DNA from 4 places in the Desulfobaculum sp. genome. Region 1 is predicted to be linked to each of the others. Evidence: predicted binding sites of a transcription regulator. Region 1 holds the regulator's gene; each other region holds the start of a gene.
The links. Region 1 encodes sigma-54, which starts transcription at its own class of promoters, with help from an activator protein. Its sites were predicted from a motif close to CTGGCACGGNNNNTGCTT; they were not measured.

Region 2: ACY69P_RS02160 (periplasmic heavy metal sensor) is a predicted target of sigma-54. The motif match lies at 2,064-2,081, and genes of this name have one in related genera.
Region 3: ACY69P_RS06055 (NifB/NifX family molybdenum-iron cluster-binding protein) is a predicted target of sigma-54. The motif match lies at 1,260-1,277, and genes of this name have one in related genera.
Region 4: ACY69P_RS04800 (NifB/NifX family molybdenum-iron cluster-binding protein) is a predicted target of sigma-54. The motif match lies at 2,009-2,026, and genes of this name have one in related genera.

What each region holds. Positions count from the first base shown of each region.
Region 1 is NZ_JBUDSW010000070.1:5,586-9,393, forward strand. Features, by position in the region: gene hpf (ribosome hibernation-promoting factor, HPF/YfiA family) at 1-305, opposite strand, end outside; gene rpoN (RNA polymerase factor sigma-54) at 412-1,866, opposite strand; gene lptB (LPS export ABC transporter ATP-binding protein) at 2,091-2,813, opposite strand; gene ACY69P_RS06495 (LptA/OstA family protein) at 2,815-3,318, opposite strand; gene lptC (LPS export ABC transporter periplasmic protein LptC) at 3,321-3,808, opposite strand, start outside.
Region 2 is NZ_JBUDSW010000018.1:7,287-11,094, forward strand. Features, by position in the region: gene ACY69P_RS02150 (glycosyltransferase family 2 protein) at 1-455, opposite strand, end outside; gene ACY69P_RS02155 (MFS transporter) at 693-1,847, shown strand; gene ACY69P_RS02160 (periplasmic heavy metal sensor) at 2,125-2,610, shown strand; gene ACY69P_RS02165 (two-component system sensor histidine kinase NtrB) at 2,717-3,808, shown strand, end outside.
Region 3 is NZ_JBUDSW010000064.1:5,792-9,599, reverse strand. Features, by position in the region: gene hisH (imidazole glycerol phosphate synthase subunit HisH) at 1-324, shown strand, start outside; gene hisF (imidazole glycerol phosphate synthase subunit HisF) at 314-1,093, shown strand; gene ACY69P_RS06055 (NifB/NifX family molybdenum-iron cluster-binding protein) at 1,323-1,817, shown strand; gene ACY69P_RS06050 (rubrerythrin family protein) at 1,992-2,486, opposite strand; gene ACY69P_RS06045 (hypothetical protein) at 2,627-2,911, shown strand; gene ACY69P_RS06040 (YjdF family protein) at 2,977-3,399, opposite strand; gene moaC (cyclic pyranopterin monophosphate synthase MoaC) at 3,774-3,808, opposite strand, start outside.
Region 4 is NZ_JBUDSW010000048.1:2,920-6,727, reverse strand. Features, by position in the region: gene hypB (hydrogenase nickel incorporation protein HypB) at 1-403, shown strand, start outside; gene ACY69P_RS04805 (sigma-54 interaction domain-containing protein) at 555-1,898, shown strand; gene ACY69P_RS04800 (NifB/NifX family molybdenum-iron cluster-binding protein) at 2,092-2,559, shown strand; gene ACY69P_RS04795 (NifB/NifX family molybdenum-iron cluster-binding protein) at 2,560-2,919, shown strand; gene ACY69P_RS04790 (ATP-binding protein) at 2,930-3,808, shown strand, end outside.

The sequences.
Region 1 (3,808 bases):
GTATCGCGCGCGCGGCGGCGGTCCTTGTCCTTTTCACGCATCTTGCGGACCTGTGCGGACATCTTGTCCAGCACAAGGTCGATGGAGGAGTACATGTCTTCCGATTCCTCAACGGCGGACATGTTCATATTGTCCCCGGCAAGCGAGACCTCCGCGATGTGGCGAAACTTCTCCACACTCAGGTTGATCTGCAACTCGGCATTGCCGGTATCGGCGTACTTGATCAGCTTTTCAAAGCGCTTGCGGGCATACTGCTTGAGATGGTCCGAAGGCTCGAAATTCTTAAAGGTCAAGCTGATGTTCATCGACGATCCTCCTTAACTGCTGGGGTTGGATCGAATACTCACCATAGAGGAAAGTGTACTTGCATTCAGCCTGAAAATAAAGGGTGTTGTCGCCGCTCCGCCCCTCCTAAAAGACCTGCTTGCGTTTGGAGGAGGACGGTATGCCGAGGGAGCTGCGATATTTGGCAACAGTTCGCCGTGCGATGTTGACCTGAAGCCGCCCTTTGAGGATCTCGGCGATTTTCTCGTCCGAAAGAGGCTTTTTGGTATCTTCCTTTCCGATGAGTTCCTTGATGTGTGCCTTCACGCTCTCGGAGCCGACCTGCGATCCGTCGTCCATACCGAGGGCGCTGTTGAAGAAAAATTTCAACTCGAACACGCCATGGGGCGTGGACACATACTTGCTGGTGGTAATGCGGCTGATGGTGGATTCGTGCATCTCGATGTCATCGGCCACATCCTTGAGGATAAGGGGCTTCAGACGGGTCACGCCATGCTCAAAGAACCCACGCTGAAAGCGCACAAGACTCTCCATAACCTTATAGAGGGTCCGCTGGCGCTGGTACAGGCTTTTCATCAGCCACTGGGCGGAACGCAGGCGCTCGTGCAGGTATTCCTTCTCCGGCGCGCCGCGCCCATCCTTCACGGAATCAAGATAGAAATCATTGACCGTCAGCTGCGGCAAACCGTCGTCATTGAGTACGATGACGAAGTCATCCTCGTACTTGTAGACGTGCACATCCGGGCTGACGTACTGCGCCTCGCCACTGCCAAAGGCAGCACCGGGCATGGGGTCGAGGGTTTGCAGAAAGTCGAGGTATTCCTTGAGGCCTTCAAGGGTGAGGCGGAACTTGCGCGCCAGCGGCTTGTAGCGGCGCTTTTCAAGGTCCTCCAGGTGGTCGCTGACGAGGGAGTGCAGGATGGGGTCGTCGTAGCCGTTGACCTCCAGCTGCACAAGCAGACACTCGCGCGGGTCGCGGGCGGCAACGCCCACGGGGTCCATGCGCTGGACGCGGTGCAGCGTTTCCTCCACGGCGTCTACGGAGCACTTGGCTTCCTCGGCGATTTCCTCAACGGTGCTTTGCAGGTAGCCCTGCGAGCCAAGGTTGCCGAGGATGACCTCTGCGATGTTCACCTGCTCCGGCGTCATGTCCGAGAGGCGGATCTGCCATTCCAGATGCCCTTCCAGCGATGGCTTGGACGAAAGGCGGGCCTCAAAGGACAAGCCCTCCTCCGGGATTTCCGCTTCACGCGCCGAGGACTGCCGCCCCGTGGAAGAGAACTCCCCGAGGTAGTTTTCCCAATCCGCGCCCTGCATCGCGTCCTGATCGCCAACGCCATCGGCCATGGCTTCGCCGTTGTCTACGGCTTCTGCCGACCGGGCGTCCTGCTCGGCCTCGGCCTTCTCCTGCGACGGCTCGACGGCGGCCTCCTCCAGAAGGGGATTCTCGAGGAGTTCCTGCTGGACCATGTCCACCAACTCCACGCGGGAGAGCTGCAGCAGCTTGATGGCCTGCTGCAACTGCGGTGTCATGACCAGTTGCTGAGAGAGCTTGAGTTGTTGTCGTAGTTCAAGTGCCATGTTGGCTTATGTCTTCTTGCGAAATGTTGGCGTTGCAGATTCCGTATCAGGCTGCCCCGTCAAAGGGGGCGGAAGTGCGACAGTGCCTACGGCATCTAAAAAAAATGGTGCTTGTGCGGACTTCGTTACCGACCGCACAAGCACCATGCCACATTCACAACAAGCTTGCAACCAAGACTGGCAAGGTTCTTGAATATAGGGATTTATATAGAATTTCCGGAAGGTTACAGGCAGAACGTCTCGCCAAGGTAGACCCGGCGAGCCTTAGGATCGGCACAAATTTCTTCCGGAGTGCCGCTCAGGATGATGCGGCCTTCGTAGACAAGGTAGGCCCTGTCGCAAATACGCAGGGTTTCGCGGACGTTATGGTCGGAAATGAGCACGCCAATGCCCTTCTCCTTCAGCCCGCGTACAATTCCTTGTATGTCATCCACGGCGATGGGGTCAATCCCCGCAAAAGGCTCATCCAGCAGCATGAATTTCGGATTCAGAATAAGCGCGCGGGCGATCTCGAGCCGCCTGCGCTCACCGCCGGAGAGGTGCATGGCCTTCTGGTCCGCAAGGCGCGTGATGCCAAGCTCGTCCAGCAGCTGGTCCGCGCGCCGCTTCTGCTCTGCGCTGTCCAGCCCGCTCTGCTCCAGAATAATCTCCAGATTCTGCCGCACGGACAGCTTTTTGAAGATGGAGCTTTCCTGCGGCAGGTAGCTCATGCCGAGGCGGGCGCGCTCGTGCAGGGGCAGCATGGTGATGGCCTCGTCGTCAAGGTGCACCGCGCCGCCGTTGGGCTTGATGATGCCCGCCAGCATGTAGAACGTGGTGGTCTTGCCCGCGCCGTTAGGGCCAAGCAGACCAACAACCTCGCCCTGCGCCACATTGACGGCGATATCCTGCACAACCTTGCGCTGCCCATAGATCTTGCACAGATCATTGGCTGAAAGGACACTCATGCTACTTGCCGCCCCCGTCAGCCGGGGTGAAGAAGATGGCTTCCACAGGTGCGTCGCCGCTTTCCACTTCGCTACGGTTATCCTTGAGCCACAGGCGGATAATCTTGCCGGCGATGCTATTTTCGCCATCCTTGAGCACGGGCTTGCCGGTGAGGGTCAACAGGCCTTCCTCGGCGGTGTACACGGCCTTGCGGCAGGTGCCGGTCTTGCCCTCGCGCCTCAGGCGCACGTTGCCGGTGGCGACAATTTTCCGGATGGTTCCGGGGGTATCCGGCGTATTGGACGGGGTGAGGTGCACCGTCATCTTGTCGGACCAGATTTGCATATCCGGCCGGGTGACGAGCACATCTCCCGTAAAGACGACGGTCTTGCCGCTTTCGTCGTAAACGGTTTTCTGAGAGGTGATTTTGGTCGGTACGGTATCGGCGGCCGCGGCAAATGCCAGCGAGGCCGCTACGAGCACACCCGCAAGGGCGAGTGCGGCGGTGCGTGCAAACGTCTTCAAGGCTACTTCTCCCTGCCCGGGGCGGCCATGCCGTCCATGACGGACTCCACGCCCCCGGTGGCGGTGATGACATTGGTGGAAAGATCATAGACGACTTCCGGCGCGCGGAGGGTCATGCCCTCGCGCACAATGCGGACATCCTCGCGTACGGTGATAATCCGCGCCTCGCCGTCATAGTTCAGACGCTTGGAATACACTGTGGTATCGCCACTTGTCACGACAACTTCGGGCCACAATTCCGCAGAACCCGTCGCCTGATCAACGCGCCCCTTGGGGGCAACGATATGCACAGGCTCGCGGCCCTCCTTGGTCCAGTCGATAACGGGAGCCTCAACCGTGATGCGGCCGTCCTGCTTTTCGTAGTCGGCGCTCTCGGCCTTGAGGGTCCACAGGGAGCCGTCACCGGCGCTGCGGGTGAGTTCCACGCCCTGCATGGCCATATCCACAGGCGGGGCGGTGATGGGCACATCATCCACGGATGCGCCGCTCC
Region 2 (3,808 bases), on a different contig from region 1:
CGGTCCATCACTTGCCGCCCGGTCACGCTCACGGGCGCCACGGTGGAGGCCAGCACCACGCGGGGGTGGTTCTTGTGCATCTTGTACGCGGCGATGAGCCGTTCCAGCCAGCGGGGCGTGACAAAGACGTCCTCGTACATCTTGATGATGACGTCGTCGATGTGGCGGGCCATGATGATGTTTTGCATAGCGACCACGGCCGGCACGTAGCCCCGCGGCGTGGTGTACACGTCAATGACGCCGGGGTGGCGCTGCTGAAAGGACTTGATGAGCAGGGAGTGCTCGTCCGAAACATCGTTGGCGAGGATATAAATCTTCTTGAAGCGGGAGAGGTCGGTGTACAGCTCTAGGCACTTGAGGCACAGGACAAAGCAATCCATGCGGTGCGATGTGATGAGCATCAGCACTGGATGGACGTCTCTCGCCCTTGGGGTGATGTCGATAATCTGTGCCATGTGCCCGCTCCCGGCGGCCTACGGTGAATCACGGTGACAAAAGGGGTAGAGTCTGCCTCTTTGTCACATATGTGATCGGCCGTTACGGAAAATTTCTTTAGGGAAAAAATTGGAGCGGAATGAAAAAAATCCGGAGGGGTGTTCAACTGGTTGGAACACTACACGAATCCGGTGGAAAAAAATAGTGCTTTGGGAGAGAAATGTGCGTTCTTCCCCCTGCATGATGAGGTGCTTTGCATGAACATGTCTCCTTCTGCCCGTCGTCTGTACATATTCCTGATGATACTCACCCTTGCAGGTGCGGTGGGCTTGCAGGGCTGGCGGACGCTGGTCAACAACTTCGCCGTTGATGTGGTGGGTGTTGATGGTCTGGAAATGGGCATTATCCAGTCCATTCGGGAGGTTCCGGGATTTTTGGCCTTTCTGGTGGTGTATCTGCTGCTGTTTATTACGGAGCGGCGGCTTGCGGCATTTTCCATAGCCGTGGTGGGCCTTGGGGTGGCGCTGACGGGCTTTTTCCCCACCACGTGGGGATTGGTGGCTACCACGCTCATCATGTCCTTTGGCTTTCACTACTTTGAAACGGTGAATCAGTCCCTGACGTTGCAGCATTATGACCTTGCCACCGCGCCGCTGGTGTCCGGGCGGCTCAAGGGGTTGACCTCGGTGGGCAACCTTGCCGTGGGCGGGGCGATTTTTGTTTTGGCCGAGGTGTGGGACTACCCCATGCTCTTTGCCGGAGTGGGCTTGGTGGTTGTGGTGGCAGGCCTTGGGGCGCTCTTTGTCCCCATTGCCGACGTGGAGGCGCGCCCGCAGCGCAAGGGCATGCTCCTGCGCAAAAAGTACTGGCTGTATTACCTGCTGACCTTTTTCGCCGGAGCGCGGCGGCAGATTTTTGTGGCCTTCTCCGTGTTCCTGATGGTGGAGCGCCTTGGGTTTACCGTGCAGGAAGTGACGGCGCTGTTCATCTTCAACAACGTGGTGAACTGGTTTGTCTCGCCGCGCATTGGCCGCGCCATCAACCGCTTTGGCGAGCGCGCCGTGCTGAGTGTGGAGTACGCGACGCTTATTGTGGTTTTTGCCGCCTACGGCGTGGTGGAAAGCAAAATGGTGGTCGCCATCCTCTATATTCTGGACCACGTGGTGTTCAACTGCTCCATCGCCATCAGGACCTACTTTCAGAAAATTGCGGACCGCGAGGACATTGCGCCCAGCATGGCTGTGGGCTTTACCATCAACCATGTGGCGGCGGTGGTTATTCCGTTTTGCGCCGGGGCGGTGTGGCTGCTGCACCCCTCGTGGGTGTTCTTTAGCGGGGCGGTTTTGGCGGCGGTTTCGCTGGGATTTGTGCAGTGCATCCGCCTTCCGAAAGCCGAAGACGGCGCCGCTTAAGTTGACCACAATGCCGCGCCCGGCAGGGGTTTTGGGCGCGGCCGTGGCGGCGGGGCCGTAGGGCAGTTGCAGAATGTGCACATACCGGCGGCAGAGATTGCACAAGTGCACACGCTTGCACAAAGTGCACTGATGTGGTGCAATCCACTTGCACAACGGTAGGGCGGCGGGTGAATGCTTTTCTCGTAACAGCTTGAAAAGATTGCGTTTTAGGTTTTGGCACGCCTCGTGCTGTAGCCTAAGAAAACGCAAAAGCCCCAAACAAGGAGCACAAGCTATGACGAAGAAGAACACCACCATCGCAGCATTTGTCGCGGTAGCGGTTTTGACCCTCGCCGCTGTGGCATACGCCGGACCGCATCACGGACAGATGCGCGGCCAGATGGGCGGCCACGGCTGGGGACAGGGATACTGCGGCCAGGGCTATCAGGCACTGAGCCCCGAACAGCAGCAGAAGGCCGACGCCATCGCGCAGCAGTTCTATCAGGACACCAAGCCCCTGCGCGAGCAGATGTACGCCAAGCGCGCCGAGCTGGAAGCTCTGCTGGCCAGCCCCAATGCCGACCAGAGCCGCATCGACGCCGTGACCAAGGACATCGCCAATCTGCGCAGCCAGCTTTTTGAAAAGCGCGTGAAGTTCCGCCAGCAGATGGGTAACGAAACCGGCATCCGTATGCCCATGGGCCGCGGCTACGGCCACGGCGGCTACCACCGCGGTGGTGGCGGTGGCGGCTACTACGGCAACTGCCCCGCTCTCGACTAGCCCCGAACCTTCGCCACGTGGCGGAGGACAACATTACAGCCCCTCCTCATAGCGCCCCCGGGGTCGGTACAGACTGGCCCCGGGGTTGTTATTACAGGATGACCCAATGGAACTTGGTCTCCGGTCAAACAAGGATTCGAATCCCCTCCTCGTCGCCGCCATCGCCCTTGTGGTGCTTGGTCTCGGCATCAGCTACGTCACGTGGCACAATCTTCGCCAGCAGCGCGAAACCATCAACGAACACATGTTTTTGTCCTCCCGCGTAATCCTGCGTGGGATCGAGACAAGCCTCATGCGCGAAATGCGCGGGCACAGGCGGCACGGCATGCGCGGCATGATGCAGCAGCAACAGCCCCTGCCCAGCATCAAGCCGCAGGTGGTGGAGATGCTCTCGGACCTCGTGAATCAGAGCGAGGTGGAATTCCTGTCCCTGTACGCCCAAAATGGACGCATGCTGCTGTCCGTTGGCGCGGAGGGGCTCAATTATCCGGAGATTCCCGGCCACGGGTGGGATGTGCTGCAATCCACCGGCGAGTGGCAGGCCTTCTACTCCGGGGACAAACGCAATATTTTCGTGGCGGCCCTGCGCTCGCGCCGTGGCCTTGGCCAGCTGTGCGAGATGGATTCCGGCATGGGCACCACCGGTGTTGGCGTGCCGTACCTCGTTGTGGGGCTGGATGCCACGCGCCATTTGCAGCAGTTTAAGAAATTTCGCTCCACGGCCATGTATCAGACGCTGTACGTGCTGCTGGTGGCCCTCTTTTTGTGGGGGCTGGCCATTGCCTACCTGCGCCGCCGCGACCAGGGCCGCCGTCTGAACCGTTTGGAGCGCTTCCACTCCCGTTTGCTGGACACCATGCCCGACGGCCTTGTCACCCTTGATGACGACGGCCTCATCCGCGCCGCAAACCCGGCGGCGGAGAACATCCTTGAGGTGGAGGGCAAAAAGCGCCTTGTCGGGCGCATGTGGACGGACTTGCCCCTGCGCAGCGCTGGGGGCCGCGACATTTCCGCGCAGGACAAGTGCGGCTCCGGGCGCACATGGGTGCAGTACGAGTATGCCGGACGCAGCCTTGAAGTGCTGTGCCTGCCCATTCCGCCCTCGGAGCGCGGCGCGGACGAAGCCAGCGAGCGCTTGGTGCTGGTGCGCGACAGAACGGAAATCAAGGCCCTTGAGGACGACCTTGTGGAGGTGCGT
Region 3 (3,808 bases), on a different contig from region 1:
GACGGCGACATGACCGAAGAGGACGGCACCCCCGTGCGCATCCCGCATATGGGCTGGAACGCCGTCACGCCGAAGAATCCCGACGAGCGCCTGTTCCGGGGCATTGAGCCGGGTGCGGAGTTCTACTACGTGCACAGCTACTACCCGGACGCGGACGCACAGTATGTTCTGGCCACCACCACCTACGGGCACGAATTCTGCGCCATGCACGGGCGCGAAGGCCTGTGGGCCGTGCAGTTCCATCCCGAAAAGAGCGGCAGGCCCGGCCTCGCCCTGCTCAAGAATTTCCACGACTACTGCCTGGAGGTCAAAAATGCTGAGTAAGCGCATCATCCCGTGCCTTGATGTCCGCGACGGCAGGCTGACCAAGGGCATCAAGTTCAAGGACAACATCGACATCGGCGACCCGGTGGACACCGCGCGCACCTACTATGAGGAAGGCGCGGACGAGCTGGTCTTCTACGACATCACGGCCTCGCACGAGCGCCGCGGCATTATGCTCAAGGTTGTGGAAGCCGTGGCGCAGGAAATCTTCATCCCCTTCTCCGTTGGCGGCGGCATCTCCACCGTCAGCGATATGCGCGACGTGCTCCTCGCCGGTGCGGAGAAGATTTCCGTCAACTCCGCCGCCGTAAAGAACCCGGACATCATCTCCGAAGGCGCGGCGGCCTTTGGCTCGCAGTGCATCGTGGTGGGCATGGACGTCCTGCGCGTTCCCGTGTCCGAGGCGATTCCCTCTGGCTATGAAATCGTCATCCACGGTGGCCGCAAGCACATGGGCATGGACGCCATCGCATGGGCGAAGCGCGCCGAAGCCCTTGGCGCAGGCGAACTCTGCGTCAACTCCATCGACGCGGACGGCACCAAGGACGGCTATGAGCTGAACCTGACCCGCACCATCGCCGACGCCGTGCACATCCCGGTCATCGCCTCCGGCGGTGCTGGCACGCCCGAACATATGGCCGACGCCATCACCGAAGGCCACGCCTCCGCGGCGCTCATCGCCTCCATTGTCCACTACGGCGAATACTCCATCCGCCAGTGCAAGGACGTGATGCAGCAGCGCGGCGTCAAAGTCCGAAGCGTCTGGTAAACGCCCACCCTGCCCCTTTCCGGCACGTCCAGCCCCCGTGCACCCGCGCGGGGGCTTTTTCGTCTGGGCGCATATTGCGCCCTCCCCCGCACAAGAACAGGCGAAACCTGCGCCTTTTTAAAACCGGACAAAATCACAACCACCTGTCTTTCTTGACTTTCCACATCCGGCACAGCCTTTGCTCACTTCAAAGCAACAGAGCAACACATAAAACAGGAGGTCTTTCCTCATGAAGTATGCAATCAGCAGTACCGGCCCGGAACTCACCAGCGCACTGGACCCGCGCTTTGGCCGCGCCCCGGTCTTTCTCATCCACGACACGGAAACCGGCCAGACCGCAGCCATTGACAACACCGCCGCCACACAGCCGCAGGGCGCAGGCATTCAGGCCGCGCAGACCGTTGTGGACGCTGGCGTACAGGCCGTTATCACCGGCCGCGTTGGCCCCAAGGCCGAAGCCGCGCTGACGCAGGCGGGCCTGCGCATCATCACGGTGAACGCCGCCACATGCAGCGACGCCCTCGCACAGGCCGAATCCGGCCAGACCGCACCCAGCACGCCCCAGCCCGGACAGGGCCGCGGTCAAGGCATGGGCCAAGGCGTAGGACGCGGCGCAGGTTGCGGCATGGGCCGGGGCATGGGCGGCGGCCGAGGTGGCCGTGGCGGTTGTGGCCGCGGCATGGGCGGTGGCGGCGGACGCGGCATGGGCGGCGGCAGACGCTAACCCACAGCCCGCGAATCCACTGGCCCCGTGCCATAAAAAAAGACCGCCCACGGCGAGGCCGGGGACGGTCTATCGTATCATGCGCGCCGCAGCCGCCCGGCAGGGCAGCCCGGCGCGCACAGGCGCGGCCGGTGTCAATGCCACAAGCCGCGCCGTCTTGGCTTTTTCGCGCCGTTAGTCCACGAGGAAATAGGCCTCGGGCTTGGCATTGCAGACAGGACACTTCTCCGTGGGCTTGCCTTCGTGCACGTGGCCGCACACGCTACAGACGTAGTATTCCGTGGCGGGCAGACCTTCGGGGTCATTCAGCGCCTTTTCGTACAGGCAGGCGTGCACTTCCTCAACGGCGTTGGCAAAGCCAAAGTATCGCTCTACCGCGCGCTCGCCCTCGGCCTTGGCGTCCTCAATCATGGCCGGGTACATTTCCTTGAATTCATGCGTCTCGCCAGCGATGGCGGTCATCAGGTTCTCCTTGGTGGAACCGACGCCCTTGAGCAGACGCAGGTGCGCATGCGCGTGCACCGTCTCCGCAGCGGCGGCTGCGCGGAACAACTTGGCAACCTGCGCCAGCCCTTCCTTATCGGCCTTCTCGGCAAAGGCAAGGTACTTGCGGTTGGCCTGAGACTCACCGGCAAACGCCGCTTCCAAATTCGCTGTGGTCTTACTCATTTCACGTCTCCTTACGAGAGCTTTTTTGGGGATGGCAAACCGCTTGTGGTTTGCCGTTTTTCCTCAATCTGATGTAGCCTATTCGGTGATACATCAAAATTCATCCGTTGTCCGTCCACGCCCCGCACCAAGGAGGAGCCATGGACTGGTACCGCATAACGCTCAGCATGCAGGATGTCGCGGCCGGAGAAACCGCCCGGCTTCAGGACAAGTTCATCCACGCCGTGAATCAAAACACGGCAGCGGCCGATATGCAAATGAATGCCCTCAACGAGGACGACCGCCCGTACAGCGTCTTTTACTTTTCGCCCGGCTGCGGGGAAATTATCCTCAAGCAATTCCTCGACTACCAGCCCGCCGCCTGCGGACAGCCAAACATTGACGACCTGATGCTCCTTGTCGGGCAGGGGCGCGCGGCGACGTAATACGCTGCGATGACACATCCACCGGCGACTGCGCGCCATTTCGTCATGCGCCCCGTACTGCGGCGCTAATGCCCCCGGCGCTTTTGCCGCCGCTTCTCCTGCCGCTCGGCAAAACGACGCTCGCGCAGGGCGTCGCGACGTTCCCGCGCTGCTTTCCTGCGCATCTGTTTGTCTTCCAGATACTGCTCCTTGGCGGCATCACGCGCCTTGCTCACGCCGTGGGCGGCCTTGCGCTCGCGCGCTATCTCGCGGTGCTGGCGCTTTGGGTTTGCCGCCCGGCGCGTCCGCTCCTGCGCCGCAAATGGGCGCGAAAAAGCCAGCCGCTGGTACTGCGAACCAGTGGCAAAGGCGGCTATCTCCGGCCCGGTCGGCTCCGCGCCAAACACACGGCGCGCCACGCGGAAGGTGTCCTGATGCCGTATCTCCGCGTACCCGACCCAAAAGCCGTCTTCAAAAACAATGCAAAAGCTCGTGCGGTAGAACTCCATGCGGTTACCCCTTTGAATGGAATGCACATCCGGAAACGGACAACCCAAGGGGGGAAGGTTACTGACACGCAGGACACGTGCGCCCGGACTACCAACCGGACCGTGTTTTCTTTCCGGACAACGTCAACGTCAAAGCGAGCCACGGCGGCGCGCTTCTCTTGCAGGGGGGCCACTGCCGGGGCTTTGCAGCGTTTCACAGCGCTCAAGCCATCGCGGCGCGGCGGCTTTGCGCTGTGTTCGCGCTTGCATGCCCTCGTTGGTGAACACCCTGTTTTGGCAACAACCTGCCCACCATACGAAACCATTGCGCAAAACAAAAGGGGCCGCGCGGCTTTGCCGCACGGCCCCTTGATGGCTCTTGTCTTTACGCCGTCCTAGCGGACGTCGTAGGTTCCGCTCTTGCCCCCGC
Region 4 (3,808 bases), on a different contig from region 1:
CGACGGCGCATGCCACCTCGACGGCTCCATGATTCTGGAAGCCCTTGAGTCCATCGACCTTGAGGGGCTGGACATCCTGTTCGTGGAAAACGTGGGCAACCTTGTGTGCCCTGCCGAATTTGAAGTGGGCGAAGACTTCAAGGTCGCCCTGCTGTCCGTGACCGAAGGCGACGACAAGCCGGAGAAGTACCCACTGCTCTTTGCCGAATCCGCCGTCATGGTCCTGAACAAGATCGACCTGCTGCCCTACGTGGACTTTGACATGGAAAAGGCCCGCCGCTTCGCCACCGGCCTGAACAAGGACATCAGCATCTACCCCGTCTCCTGCAAGACCTGCGAAGGCCTCGACGGCTGGTACGCATGGCTGCGCCAGAAGGTGAAGGAAAAGAAGCAGGCCGAATAGCGCGCCGCACGGCCAGCACCGCTGCGCCGTCCCCCGCGCACAACGCCGCGCCAAAGACGACATCATCAAGGAGCATGCGCCGCGCGGCGCATGCTCCTTGTCCGCTTCTCCCCCCTGTGGGCAAGCGGGCTACGTAAGGAGACAGGAGCCAATGCCGTTCCCGGACAATCTCCCCGGAGAAGCCATCCTCAATTCCATTGCCGACGGTGTGTTCACCGTGGATTTGGACTGGACCATCACGTCCTTTAATCAGGCGGCCTCGCGCATCACGGGCGTGCCCGCGGAGGAAGCCATCGGCCAAAAATGCTGGGAGGTCTTCCACTCCAGCATCTGCGACGGCGACTGCGCCCTGCGCACCTGCCTGCGCGAAACCGGCTCCATCTCCAACAAGTCCATCTTCATCGTCCGCCCGGACGGGGAGAAGGTGCCCATTTCCATCTCCGCCTCGCCCCTGTACGACTGCGACGGCAACGTCGTAGGCGGCGTAGAGACCTTCCGCGACCTCACGGACATCCACCTCATCCGCAAGGAAATGCAGGAGTCCTACACCTTTGAGGACATCGTGGGCAAATCCGAGGCCCTGTCGCGCACCTTCCGCATATTGCCCCACATCGCCAAAAGTCAGGCCACGGTGCTGTTGCTTGGCGAATCCGGCACCGGCAAGGAGCTGTTCGCCCGCGCCATCCACAACCTGAGCAGCCGCAAAGACGGGCCCTTTGTCGCCGTCAACTGCGGCGCCTTGCCGGATACCCTGCTGGAGTCCGAGCTGTTCGGCTACAAGGCCGGAGCCTTCACCGACGCCAAACGCGACAAGGCCGGACGCTTTCAAACCGCGCGCGGCGGCACGCTGTTCCTCGACGAAATCGGCGATATGCCGCAGAACCTGCAAGTGAAGCTCCTGCGCGTTTTGCAGGAAAAAGTCTTTGAACCGCTGGGGTCCGAAACGCCCGTAAAGGCCGATGTCCGCGTCATCGCCGCCACCAACCGCGACCTGCAGGCCCTCGTGGATGAAGGCACCTTCCGCCAAGACCTCTATTACCGCCTGAACGTCGCGCAGATGCACCTGCCCGCCCTGCGCGAGCGCCGCGAGGACATCCCCCTGCTGGTGGACTACTTTGTGCGCAAGCTCAACGCCCTGCAGGGCAAGGACGTGGAAGGCGTGTCCGAGGACGTGCTGTCCATCCTTATGCGCCACCCCTTCCCCGGCAACGTGCGCGAGCTGGAAAACGTCCTTGAATTCGCGTTCATCCTCTGCCCCTCCGGCTTTGTGCAGGTGGAGCATCTGCCCGAGCACCTCCAGCCCGAAGAGGACGCCGCGCCCATCGCAGCCGGTGACGACCAGCCCATGTCGCTGGAGCGCATCAAATGCCGCGCCGTGGCCCGCGCGCTGGCCCGTAACGGCGGCAAACGTATGAAGACCTGCCGCGAGCTGGAAATCTCCAAGGACACACTCCGGCGCATGATACGCCGCTGTCAGGATATGGGCGAATTTTAAGCCCTGCCCGCCTTAGCGCGGGCTTTTTTTTCGCCTGTTTTACGATTACGGGGCACAGCGTACAAAGCGCAACATGCTGAATTTCAACACTTTTCAACCAAAAGCACATTTTGGCACCATCTATGCTCATCCCCTCCCGAACACGGGCCATGGCATTTCGCCACGCCCACAATCCCGTTGCCGAGGACCACGCATGAACCTCTGTTTGGCATGCTTCGAAGACCGGCTGGCCTCTCTGCTCGAAAACACAACGAGCTTCCGCCTCTACCGCGTAGAGGACGGCACGGCGACCCCCGCCGGGGGCTTCGACATCGCCCAGAACGATACCGCGCGCCTTGTAAGCGCCCTCACCTCCTATAAGGTGGACTCCCTCGTCTGTGGTGGCGTTACCGGCTGTACGCGCCGGATGCTGCTTCAGGCCGGGCTGGACGTTCGCCCATGGGTGCGGGGCACCATTGAAGACGTGCTCAGCGCCGTGCTGGACGATAGTCTCGAACATCTCGCCATGCCCGGATGCGGCGGCAGACGCTGCGGCAGAGGCCGCATGGAGAGCGACCTTATCGCTCCCGGTTGCCGCGAACGCCGTCAGGGCTGCGGACAGGGGCACGGCATGGGTCACGGACGAGGCACGGGAAATACTCCGAAAAAGGGAGGCGCATAGATGAAAATCGCCATCACCAGTCAGGGCCAGACTCTGGACAGCTCCATCGACCCCCGCTTCGGCCGCGCCGCCGGATTCGTCCTTGTGGATACCGAAAGCGGCGACATCGACTACGCAGACAACACGCAAAACCTTACCCTGGCGCAGGGCGCGGGCATTCAGGCCGCGCAGAATGTGGCCCGCACGGGCGCACAGGCCGTCATCACCGGCCACGTTGGCCCCAAGGCCTTCACTGCACTGAACAAGGGCAAGATTGACATTTACCTTGGCGCGGCGGGCACCGTGCAGGAAGCGCTGGACGCCTTCAAGTCCGGCAAGCTGAGCGCAGCCGACGCCGCCGACAAGGAAGGCCACTGGTAGGCCGGGGAGAATGGATACCACGATGCTGAATATAGCCGTTGCCAGCGGAAAGGGCGGCACGGGCAAAACCACGGTCTCCGCAAACCTCGCCGCATGGCTTGCCTCGCGGGGCACCCATGTCACGGCGCTGGATTGCGACGTGGAGGAGCCCAACCTGCACCTTTTCCTCAAGCCGGATTGGACCGAAACCCGCACCGAGAGCGTGCCCGTCCCCGTCGTGGACGAGGACGCCTGCCTCGGCGAGGAGTGCCGCAAGTGCGTAGACCTCTGCCGCTTTAAGGCGCTCATCATGATGGGCGGGTCGGTCATGGTCTTTCCCGAACTCTGTCACGGATGCGGCCTGTGCAACCTTGCATGCCCAGCAAACGCCATCACCGAGGGCGAGCGCGAAATCGGCATCGTCAGGCAAGGCCCGGCCACGGTTTCCGGCGCCAAGGGGCTCATCGTCACCGGCGGTGAACTCCGCATCGGCGAAGCCATGGCTCCGCCGCTCATTCAGGCCGTCAAAAAGGACTCGCCCGAGGCGGACGTGCGCATTATCGACAGCCCGCCCGGAACCAGCTGCCCGGTCATTGCGTCCCTTGGCAGCAGCGACCTTGCCGTGCTGGTCACCGAACCCACGCCCTTTGGCCTGCATGACCTTGAACTGGCCGTAGGCGTGCTGCGCAAGATGAACATCCCCTTTGGCGTGGTCATCAACCGCGACGGCATGGGCGACGACCGCACACACAAATACCTTGAGCGCGAAGGCATCCCCCTGCTGGGCAGCCTGCCCCACTCCACCGAGGCGGCGCACTGCTACTCCGAGGGACGCCTGCACATTGAAGCCCTGCCCGATTTCTCGCAGGCCTACGCCGCCATCTGGGCCAATATCCAGAGCATGGCGGCA